Regions from separate parts of the Phascolarctobacterium faecium genome, predicted to be linked through region 2. Evidence: riboswitches for the same ligand, from Rfam matches in the RefSeq annotation. Region 2 holds a riboswitch; the other holds the start of a gene.

Region 1 (5,666 bases), 1.2 Mb from region 2:
CGTCAGCGGGGCTTTTAAGCTTCCCAGCTTTATTCCAGGAAGTGAATTTCAACTCTCCGCTCCTATTGCTGTAGCGATCTGCGGTGTTTTTGGCATCAAAAAATATCTGCTTGCAGGTATTCTGGCCTCTGCCGGCGGTTTACTCCTGGGTACGCAAACTATTTTCAACGTCCTTATTGCAATGCTTTTTCGAATAGTCGTTGCCTTATTATATGCAGTTTTAGGAAAAACCAAAATCTTCTACCTGTTATCAGGAGCTGTCGCTTCCTCCGCAGCACGTCTTGCACTCAGTCTTTTTATTGGTAAGGCAGTCTACCCTCTGTTGGCAGCAGCTCTTCCTGGAATGATTTTCACAGCATTAACATCCGGGTTATTTGCTTCTGTTTTAGAGAAAACATTAACCCTGACAAAACGCGTTTACGAACGTTCTTGACCGCTACTTTTTCTATGCCTGAAGTCAAAACTTCAGGCGTTTTTTATCCTGCTCTAACTATACTTGCCCAGACCTTTTTATAATGTTAAAATAGTACTGATAATATTTGCCGGAATATTCTTACTGCTCACTAATTTTCACCGGCTGTGTTTTATTACACGATCAATCAAACGGCACTATTGCCAACGGAGGACTTGTTATGATTTTGCAAGAATCTGGAGAAAACTATTTGGAAACCATTCTGATGCTGCAGCAGCAAAACGGCAGTGTCCGTTCTATCGACATTGCAACGCATATGAATTTTACCAAAGCCAGCGTCAGCAGGGCTATGAGTATTTTAAAACGCGAAAATTACATTCTGATGGAAGCGGACGGCAACATCATTCTGACTGAAACAGGGCTCGCTAAAGCAAACGCTGTTTTGGAAAGACATCTGCTGTTGACGCGCTTTTTACGCGAAAATCTTGGCGTATCCGAAGAAACAGCTGAAAAAGATGCCTGCCGGATCGAACATGTTATCAGCCCCGAAACCTTTACCGGGATAAAAAAACTGATCAAAAACTCTTAACAATTCAAAGGAGCTGTTTTAACAATGATGAAAAAATTACTTCTTTTGCTTACTGTTGCCATCGCAATGCTGGCATTGCCGCTGGCCGCTCATGCAGACAAAACGAAATGGACGAATCCCAATTACGATTTTAATAAACTTCACCGCATCAATTTGGTTTCCATAAGTGTAGTCGATCCTGTCGGCAGCAATTTTACTGTTGACGATATGGCGACCGAAAAAATAATAAGTGCTTTACAAAAAGCTTTAACTAAAAAAGATTATGTTTTTGATACAAGCATCGAATCAAATCTTTCAATTACCAAAGAAGATGCTTCCCAACTGACCAAAGATGCTTTAAGCGGCACTTATACAGATATATCGACCAAAATAGCGCCTGCTCCAACTGCTGATCTGAAAATAATCGCCCATAAATTTGGTTACAACAGACGGGTCATCCCCGCTCACGAAGAACCGCGTACCAGATATTACAAAGAAAAGGTCAAAGACAATAAAGGAAACTGGATCGAACGGGATGCAGAACGAACTGTTTATGAATATGTTCCGGCCAGCACTGTATATGACGGCTACGTTGATGTAGCTTTTCATCTTTTTGACCCTGCTACAGGAAAAATAATTTTCAGTCTGCGCGATACACGCAGCCGTACAGCAGACAGTGATACAACAAATATGTGGCAGCGCATGGCCAATGCTTTCGTTCAGGATCTTGATAAAGCTGCAAAAAAATAACTCTGCAAATTTCTAAACACCCTTTAAATAATTAAAGGGTGTTTATTCTTGTATACCTCTGTATCTTAATGATATTTTTTCCTAATTTGCTTGACACTCTATTCAAAGATGTTATAATTTAGTATATCAAACTGAATACGGTAATGCAGGTTCCGTCAGGAATAACAGAGAAGACCGGTTAAAAGCCGGCGCGGTCCCGCCGCTGTAAGATGGAGCAACGCCTATAGAACCACTGGAATATTCCGGGAAGGAAGGCCGAGCCATGAAGTCAAGCCAGAAGAACTACCTGCATCGCGATCTTAGTGACCTGCGAAGGACGGGGAAAGATCATGGGTCTAACCATGTTTTATCACCATCCCTAATATTTATGGATGGTTTTTTTATTACCTATTCAGAAAATAATCAGAGGAAAGAGGAATAATTTATGAAAAAACTGCTTTCAATGTTAGTTATGGCTTCAATGATGGTTTTTGCACTGGGAACTATGGGCACTTCTGCCGCTGCTAAAGCACCGAAAAACGACAAGGCTGTCGTAGTAGTCAGCTTCGGTTCGACCTTCGACGACACCCGTACGAAAGATATCGGCGGGATCGAAGAAGCTGTTGCCAAAGCTTTCCCGAACCGTGATTTTAAACGTGCTTTTACTTCCTACATCATCATGGAACGATTGGAAAAAAATAAAGGCATCAAAGTCAACGATTTGCCTGCAACCTTAAAAGAACTGAAAAAAGCCGGTTATAAAGACATTCTCGTACAACCGACTCATTTGCTGCACGGCGAAGAATATGAGCATAAAGTCCTGACCACCGTTGATAAATTCAAAGGTGATTTTGACCGCATCGTTGTCAGCGATCCTCTGATGGTAGGTAAAAACGATTTCGCTATCGCTGCTTCCGCTGTTGCGACTCAATTCCCGACTCTTGGCAAAGGTGAAGGCGTTGTCTTGATGGGTCACGGTTCTCCCCGTGATAACAACCAATCCTTTGGCAACACCTACAAAATGCTGCAGGAAACCTTTGATAAAATGGGTTTACCGGTAGTAGTTGGCACTGTTGAAGAAGTGGATACTCCTAACGTGGACGAAGTTCTGGAACAAATCAAAGCACGCGGTTACAAAACTGTGCATATGTTCCCCCTGATGATCGTTGCAGGCGACCATGCCAACAACGATATGTACGGAGATGAAGAAGATTCCTGGAAATCCATGATCGAAAAAATGGGCGTTAAAACTGTAGGTCACCTGCAGGGTATCGGCCGCAATGCCGCAGTACAGGCTATTTATGTACAGCATGCAGTTGCTGCTGAAGCCGGTGTTCAAAGATAAATAATTACTGTTAGTCCAAAGGACGTTCTTCTAAGGAAGAACGTCCTTTTATGTTCTGGAAATCAGTACAAAAATATTACAGCGTTTTTATTTTAATAAAATTTTCTGTAAATTTGTTACCCTTTGTTGCTGCTGCTCTTGCTTTATGAGATATTAGAATGCTATACTTTAGTCATTGAAAGACATTATATATGAAGAAAGGGTGTTGCACCAATGGGTTTAGTAATCTCTGCTCTTGTTACTTTTTGGGTCGGCTTTCTGATCTACAAAAAGTACAAACCTCAACCGGTCTTATTCTTAGGCGGTATGATCTTAATGTATATTGCCGCCATTTTCGGTTACGGTACTATCTTACCGGCCAAAGCCGCTACAGGCTCTACTTTCTTTGATGCTTTTGAATTTATTCGCGCTACCATGAGTTCTAATGCCGGCAAGCTCGGTATGAACATTATGGCAGTTGGCGCTTTTGCCCGCTATATGGACAAAATCGGCGCTTCCCGTTCTTTAGTTCGTCTGACTATCCGTCCTTTACTGGCTTTAAAATCACCTTATATCGTTTTATCCGGCACCTGGGTTGTCGGTATGCTGATCGGTCTGTGCATCAACAGTGCATCTGGTCTGGCCATGCTGCTGATGGTCACCATGTTCCCGATCCTGATCGGACTTGGTGTCAGCCGTCTGTCTGCTACGGCTGCTGTTGCTACTACGCTCTGCTTCGACTGGAGCCCCAGTGATACCGGCACCATCCTTTCTGCTGAAACCGCCGGCTTGAACCCGGTAGTTTACTGGACTGACTACCAGGTACCGATCGTTTTGGTTGCTTTCGTTGTTGTCGGCACACTGCACTATTTCACTCAAAAATATATGGATAAACGTGACGGACATGTCGTCCAGCCGATGGAAGTTGAAAAACCTGCTGAAGATGATCCGGCTGACAGCGCGCCGCTCTGGTATGCGGTCCTGCCGGTTATTCCGCTGGCTTTGATCCTCTCCTTCAGCCCGCTGTGGATCACCTCAATCAAAATGAACATCGTTATGGCTATGTTCATTGGACTTTTTATTGGCGCCTGCTGCGAATACATGCGCTGGCATGACGGCAAAAAAGTTCTCGGCGACATCCAGACCTTCTTTGACGGTTTAGGAATGCAGATGGCTAACGTTATCACCTTGATCGTAGCCGGTCAGACTTTTGCTCAGGGCCTTCTGTCCATGGGTACTATCAATGCGCTGATCTCCGGCAGTCAGGGCTTTGGCTTTGGCCCGATGGCTATGATGCTCGTTATGGTCGCTATCATCACCTTCTCGGCTATCGTTATGGGCAGCGGCAACGCTCCGTTCTTTGCCTTTGCGGCTCTGACACCTGCTGTTGCAGCCCATACAGGACTGCATCCGGTACTGATGCTTCTGCCGATGCATTTTGCGGCTTCTATTGCCCGTAACTGTTCACCGATCACAGCAGTTATCGTTGTATCCTCCGGCATGGGCGGCGTTTCTCCGTTTGACCTGGTAAAACGTACCGCTATCCCGATGGCCGGTGCAATGATTGTCAACATCGGTATGACATTCTTCTACTATTACAGAGGGTAATTGAAATTTTGATAAAACAGAATAGCTGCCTGCGGGCGGCTATTCTTATTTTAGAAAGGATGTGTAAATCATGTTCATTTGCGACTGTCACTGCGACACACTTACCGAGCTTTACAAAAAAGGCACTTCCCTGTATGACAACGATCAGCACTTCGACATTAAACGTCAGATAGAGCTGGGCGGCGGTTTGCAGTTTTGCGCTATTTTTGTCCCGACCCACGAATTCCGTTACTACGGCGGACTGCGTTATACGCTTTGCCTCCTCGACAAATATAAGCAGGAGCTTAAAGCACTGCAGGAGAAAGGCATCGACGTACTTCCCGTTTTAACTAAAGCCGATGCTGCCGACGTGCTCAACCACAAAGCAGCAACTCTGCTGGCTATCGAAGAAGGCGGCGCTATCGATGGCAGTCTGGAAGCCCTGCGCATGCTCTATGAGCTTGGCGTGCGCGCTATCACCCTTACCTGGAGCAACCGCAACGACATTGCCGATGGCGTCAACGAAGAATGCAGCGGCGGCGGTCTGACCACCTTTGGCCGTCAGGTAGTTGCAGAAATGAACCGTCTGGGCATGCTGGTAGACGTTTCCCATATTGCTACAGCGGGCTTCTGGGATGTTATCGAAACTTCTACCAAGCCAATCATTGCTACCCATTCCAATGCCAAAACACTTTGCAGTCATCCACGTAATCTCAATGACGACCAGATCAAAGCCATCAATGCCAATGACGGTCTGATCGGTATCACCTTTGCCGGACAGTTCCTAGAAGAAGATTATAACAATGCCTGCATCGACAGTGTGTACCGCCATATCGATTATATGCTGAACCTTTTGGGCAATGACGACCACGTCGGTTTCGGCAGCGACTTCGACGGTATCAGTCACCCGCCTTATAATATCCATGGCGTACAGGATTACAAACCGCTGATCGAATACCTGCAAAGCAAAAACTACAGCGACAGCACCATTGAAAAAATCACCCACAAAAACGTGTTGAACTTGCTCGGCAAAGTATTATAAATAA
Region 2 (5,666 bases):
AATTGGTTTTTTAACTTCATTAATTATTAGCCTTTGCGAGCATTGAAGCATTCGCGGCAGTATACCGGACGATCCATGGAAGGACGGAACGGTACTTCGGTGTCTTGACCGCATTCTGCGCAAGTAGCATGGAACATTTCGCGAGCCGGGCGCTCGTTGTTGATGCCCATACGTTGTTTGCGAGCTTGACGGCAACCAGGGCAACGGCCGGGTTCATTTGTGAAGCCTTTTTCTTCGTAGAATTCCTGCTCGGAAGCAGAGAATACGAATTCGGTGCCGCATTCACGGCATACTAAGGTTTTGTCTTCTTTCATTGGTTAATCACTCCTTACATTAAACATACCCCATAAGGACTTATAGATGTTACCACTGCTTCCTCATGTTGCGTATGTAGCATGGAAGAAGTTCGGAACCCTACCCGGACCACTGAGATATACTATAAGCAGTATATCTAAAAAAAAGATAAAAGTCAACAAGAAATGTACATTTTAAAATTTATAATTATTTAGGATATTTTATTCCGTCGGAGTTTACATTATCATTTAAATAATGTGTATCATTTACATACTCAATTGTAAAGCGGTCCTGCCATTTACCAATACAGGTTGTGCTGGCATTATGTACGCCAAACATCCACAGTTTATTGATATCAAGCCCCAGTAAAAGGCAAAGCTGTACTCTTATAACGCCGCCATGAGAAACAATTGCTATATTTTTATCGCTGTTATTTTTAAAAAGGTCTTCACAGACAGAACGAACCCGCAATGCAACATCGTCGAATGATTCCCCGCCTGGCATTCTGCACTGTGCCGGCTGTTTAAAAAACAGCTCTAACTGATCACTCCATTTTGCTTTGATCTCATCATAGCTCAAACCTTCCCATTCGCCAAAACAAACTTCCTTCAGTTCATCTAAAGGCTGAACAGTAAGTCCATGAGCTTCAGCCAAAGGTGCTGCAGTCTGTCTGGCTCGCTGCATGGAGCTTGAATAAATTTCGTCCAATACAATATTTTCATAATGCTGTCCCAATGCTGCAGCCTGACACAGACCCTTGCTGTTAAGAGGATTATCTATGTGCCCTTGAAATTGAAATGTTTTATTAGCTTCTGTTTCTCCGTGCCTTATAAGATATATCTTGCCCATATTGCCTCCTTATTATTTACCTTTTACCTGTACTGAATGCGCAAATTCTTCCACTTCAGCATGTACTCCTGCTTCAGCAAATGTTTCCATTTCATTATACGCCTTAATGCCTGCATCAAACAAGGTAAAAGCTAAAACTGCGCCTTCTCCCGCCCCACTGTTAATATCCAACTTTAGCGGTGCCGATAGCTCCAGCCGATTCAATAATTTTTCCATACCCGGTTCTGCCGACACATGCCCTGCCATACAATATTCAAGAACTACCGGAGCTAATTTGCAGGCTCCGACAGCAGCCAGGCATGTAGCGATACCATCCAGCATTACAGGTACCTTGCAGGCAGCAGCCTGTAAAACAGCACCAGTCATAGCGGTTATTACCGGATCGTTAAGCTTTTGCAGAAATTCAATTCCTTCCAGCTGTAAAAATGCTTCTGTTTGTTCTGTAAGAGTATATTTTTCCAGACTTCCCAAGGCCAGCATTTGCAGTTTATCACTGACAATATATTCTTTTGTCAGAATAGCGCCTTCTTCAAGCGCTTCCTCAAGATTACAAGATGTGACCAGCAATGGGTAAACCTCTGCTTTAGCTTCTCGTGCCAGCAAAACAACAGGCAGCTCCTCCTGCATCGCTTTAGCAACAGAATCTGTGTCAGCACTCCACAAAAACAAAGCTTTTTTAGGATATTGAACAGATTTTTTATCAGCACTGCCGATAATACCGGCGTAACGCGAAACCATAGCTTCCAGTTTTGCAAGTGAACCGACCGGTTTGATAAGATTGTCAAATCTGTTTTGTGCTTCCTCTACTTTTTGACGATCGATTGGTTTTATTTGTTCAATAATATTATTTATATCCATCTTTAAACCTTCCTTATCTTAGTAAGAATACTGCTGTCAGTAAGTAAATCACATTGCCGCATTCAGTCAGTGCACCATATGTATCACCGGTAAGTCCGCCTAACTGTGTTTTTAAATATTGCGCTATTATCAAAGTGACAGTAAAACATATTCCTGCCACCGCCAGATATTGTAAACCACAGGCCGCAATAATACCTGCGCATACTGCAAAAGCAATATACGTATAAAATGGTTTGGCATACTTGGTAAACATATGCCCTATTCCTTCTTTACGCGCATAGGGAAAATTGACAATAAAAACTACCATAAAAGTTCGTGTCGCAACGGACATCGTCAGTAAAACCCAGGTCAGTGTTTCACCGCTAAGTTCAAGATAGGCAGCTATTTTGAGCAGCAGCAAAATAATTATTGCCAATACAGCATTAGAACCAACATGGCTGTCTTTCATTATTTCCAGCATTCTCTCGCGGCTGCGGGCAGAAAAAACGCCGTCAGCAGTATCCATAAAACCATCGTACATCAACCCGCCGGTAATAATGATCTCGGCCAGCAGCAAAAGCGTTACCCGTAAAAAAAGCGGCGTTTCGATATAAAACAGGCTATAGTTTATGGCCGCCAAAAGGAATCCGATAACCAAACCTACCAGGGGAAAATACGGCACACTGCGCGAAAAATCTTCGTCACGCCAATCTGTCCGTTTTGAAAAACGCACTCGCGTCAAAAATTCCAGGCAAGTGATAAAATCACGCATGCATGCCACCACGCTTATACAGTTCTTTATAGGTATTGATCGCCATCTGTAAAATAACAATCGCCAAAGACGCTCCTGTACCTTCGCCAAGACGCATACCCGCGTCAACTATCGGCGTAAGTCGCAAAACCTCCAGCATCTTTGCATGTGATATTTCAGCAGAAAGATGTGAACAAAGCATATAATCAGCACAGGCTGGTTCAAGTCCGTATGCAAGCAAAGCAGCGGCAGTCGCATTTACACCGTCTACCATTGTAGGAATACGGCGTCTGGCGCCAGCTAAAATCATCCCCGCCAACCCGGCATGGTCATAACCGCCAACCTTACAGAGGATGTCCATGGCATCGCCCAAACGTGGTTGATTTTTAGCCAGACCATCAGCGACGACCTTTCTTTTTATCGCCATCCGTTCATCGTTGATACCAGTTCCCCTTCCTACTGTAAGCTCGGGCGGCAACCCCAGAAATGCAGAAACGATTGCTGCGGTCGATGTAGTATTCCCGATTCCCATTTCTGCTGTTACTAATAAGTTATAACCTTTATCAATACATTCATCTGCTACCTTCATACCAACTTTCAATGCTTTTTCGGCCTGCTCCACTGTCATGGCCGGTCCCTGTGTAAAATCTTCTGTACCCCAGGCAACCTTCTCCTGATGAACTTTAGGCATTGCACTCAAGTCAAAAGCCGTACCTGCATCGATCACAAAAACATCGGCACCGGCATGACGTGCCATAACGTTAGCGCCGGCAGTTTCCCTCATGTAACCGTTTATCATCTGCATAGTTACTTCCTGCGGATATGCGCTTACGCCATATTTGGCAATTCCATGATCGCCGCACATTAACAGCATTGCACTTTTGATTTTATCAGGCAATGCCGTCCCAGTCATGGCAGCATATTTTTCAACCATTTCCTCCAGCTTACCTAAACTATGCAGCGGCTTATCCATTTTAGCCCAGTTATTTTTTATTACTTCCGCAGCGTTGCTATCCAACGGTGGAATCATTATTTTTTCCATTGCTCTGCTCCTTCATCATCAAAACTAAATGCCATTTTCTTTAGATCAACAGCTTGACCGGCGACACAATAAAAGACCCTGTCACATACATCGGCAACCTGCTGGTTTATCCATCCGGCAAGATCTCTGTACTCACGTGCCATAACATTATCCGGTACGATACCACCGCCAACTTCATTAGTAACAAATACTACCAGTTTTTCTGTTTTTCTGGCGGCTTCCAGTAATTTTACAATTTCACCTTTGACAAATGTTACCTTTTCTTCAAAAGTTCCTGCAATTGCAACCTTGCCATACATCAAATTACTCATATACAAAGTAAGACAGTCAAACAAAATTGCATCCGCTTCCTTACCTGCCTCAACCATCACCTGTTCGGCAGCATAAGGTGCTTCATAATTATTCCATCTTTGGGGAGAACGACGTTCCTGATGTAGCCGAACACGTTCAGCCATCTCGTCGTCAAAGATTTCAGCCGTAGCTATATAAGCGCATTTAGATCCATAATGCAAAACAAAACGCTCTGCGAATTCACTTTTGCCGCTTCGTGCACCGCCAGTTACTAAAATCATTTCTTTACACATCCTTAAGCCTCCCTTCAAAATAAAAATACCCTCTCGAGAGAGGGCATAAATAAACAACCTATGCAAGTATCCACCTATCTCCCGTAGGTGTAAGATACCCGTAACAGGCAGGTCTCCTGGCTCAGGTTCAACATTCAGCTGCGCCTTCCCAGTTTCCCAGTGGCATATTGCAGTGAACTTCCCTTTACAGTAGCGGGACTGCGCCGGATTTACACCGGTCTTCCCTATTAAGCGCCGACCGCAATCGGCACACCTGTTGATTTTTTCCAATACTATATATTCTACATTCTTTTGCAAAGTCCTGCTGACCTGCAAAGCATTTTTTCATATTCTTCATCTAAATAATCATGGGCGTCATTAACATTCCTTACGGTAATCAATACACGGCTGCGTCCAAACCAGTAATACACCCTGATTTCATACCATTGAGCTACACCATCCGCTCCGACGAAACGACATTCGCAGCCAGAATAATCAGGAGTATTATTGTAATTTGCAGATAAAACGTCAAAATCAAGCTGAGCCGTAAATTTTTCAATATCTTCAGGATAAAGCAATTCCTGAACGATATGCTTGTAATCATTTTTATAATCACCTGTATACGGAATAAAAACATTCCCTGTAGGATTAAAAGCCATTCTTGAATAGCGTCCATCTTTTAGATTCAATTCAATTGCAAAATCATACATCTGCGGGAATAAATCGCCCAAATCTCTGTATGATGGTAATTTTACAGTACGTCCGTAACCGTTGATGCTGCGACGTTCAGCATTAACTATTTCAATCTTACTTAAATTAAGCAGATTTTCAAACTGCGGCCTTCTCAACGGCTGGCAATAATAGAATCCCTGAGCTATATTGCAGGAAACACTTTTCATTATCGCAACCTGTGCCTCAGTTTCAACACCTTCACAAATCATCGTGATATCCAATTCTTTTGCAATAGCTGCCATCCCTTTGATGATTTTGATATCTTTATCATTATCACAGGCGGCAAGCATTCTTTTATCTATTTTTAAAATATCAACGCTGATATCACTTAAAATACGCAGAGACAAATACCCGGCGCCAAAATTATCAACAGCAATCTTAAATCCCTGATTTTTCAGCTCGTCAACCTGCATCCCAGCAAAATTCACATCATCAGCCAATAATCTTTCAGCAAGCTCAACTACCAAAAGCTTGTGCGGAACATTATGCTTATCGGCAGCTTCTTTTAAAGAATCAATAAAATTTTCATCTTTAAAATGTTCAAATGAAAAATTACAGGAGATTGGAAAAACCTGTAACCCCAAGGCAAGGCGTAATG

The links. A riboswitch is a leader RNA that binds a small molecule or an ion and turns the genes downstream of it on or off. The one in region 2 is predicted to bind cobalamin.
Region 1: linked by a shared signal. The riboswitch ahead of PFJ30894_RS02555 (sirohydrochlorin cobaltochelatase) and the one ahead of cobU (bifunctional adenosylcobinamide kinase/adenosylcobinamide-phosphate guanylyltransferase) in region 2 are both predicted to bind cobalamin.

The regions. Positions count from the first base shown of each region.
Region 1 covers NZ_AP019004.1:517,288-522,953, reverse strand. The annotation lists gene PFJ30894_RS02570 (hypothetical protein) at 1-433, shown strand, start outside; gene PFJ30894_RS02565 (metal-dependent transcriptional regulator) at 633-1,001, shown strand; gene PFJ30894_RS02560 (hypothetical protein) at 1,026-1,730, shown strand; cobalamin riboswitch at 1,861-2,034, shown strand; gene PFJ30894_RS02555 (sirohydrochlorin cobaltochelatase) at 2,155-3,054, shown strand; gene dcuC (C4-dicarboxylate transporter DcuC) at 3,268-4,641, shown strand; gene PFJ30894_RS02545 (dipeptidase) at 4,712-5,662, shown strand.
Region 2 covers NZ_AP019004.1:1,724,062-1,729,727, forward strand. The annotation lists gene PFJ30894_RS08410 (zinc-ribbon domain containing protein) at 27-314, opposite strand; gene cobC (alpha-ribazole phosphatase) at 502-1,143, opposite strand; gene PFJ30894_RS08420 (nicotinate-nucleotide--dimethylbenzimidazole phosphoribosyltransferase) at 1,156-2,001, opposite strand; gene cobS (adenosylcobinamide-GDP ribazoletransferase) at 2,015-2,752, opposite strand; gene cobT (nicotinate-nucleotide--dimethylbenzimidazole phosphoribosyltransferase) at 2,745-3,773, opposite strand; gene cobU (bifunctional adenosylcobinamide kinase/adenosylcobinamide-phosphate guanylyltransferase) at 3,761-4,357, opposite strand; cobalamin riboswitch at 4,447-4,629, opposite strand; gene PFJ30894_RS08440 (EAL domain-containing protein) at 4,639-5,666, opposite strand, start outside.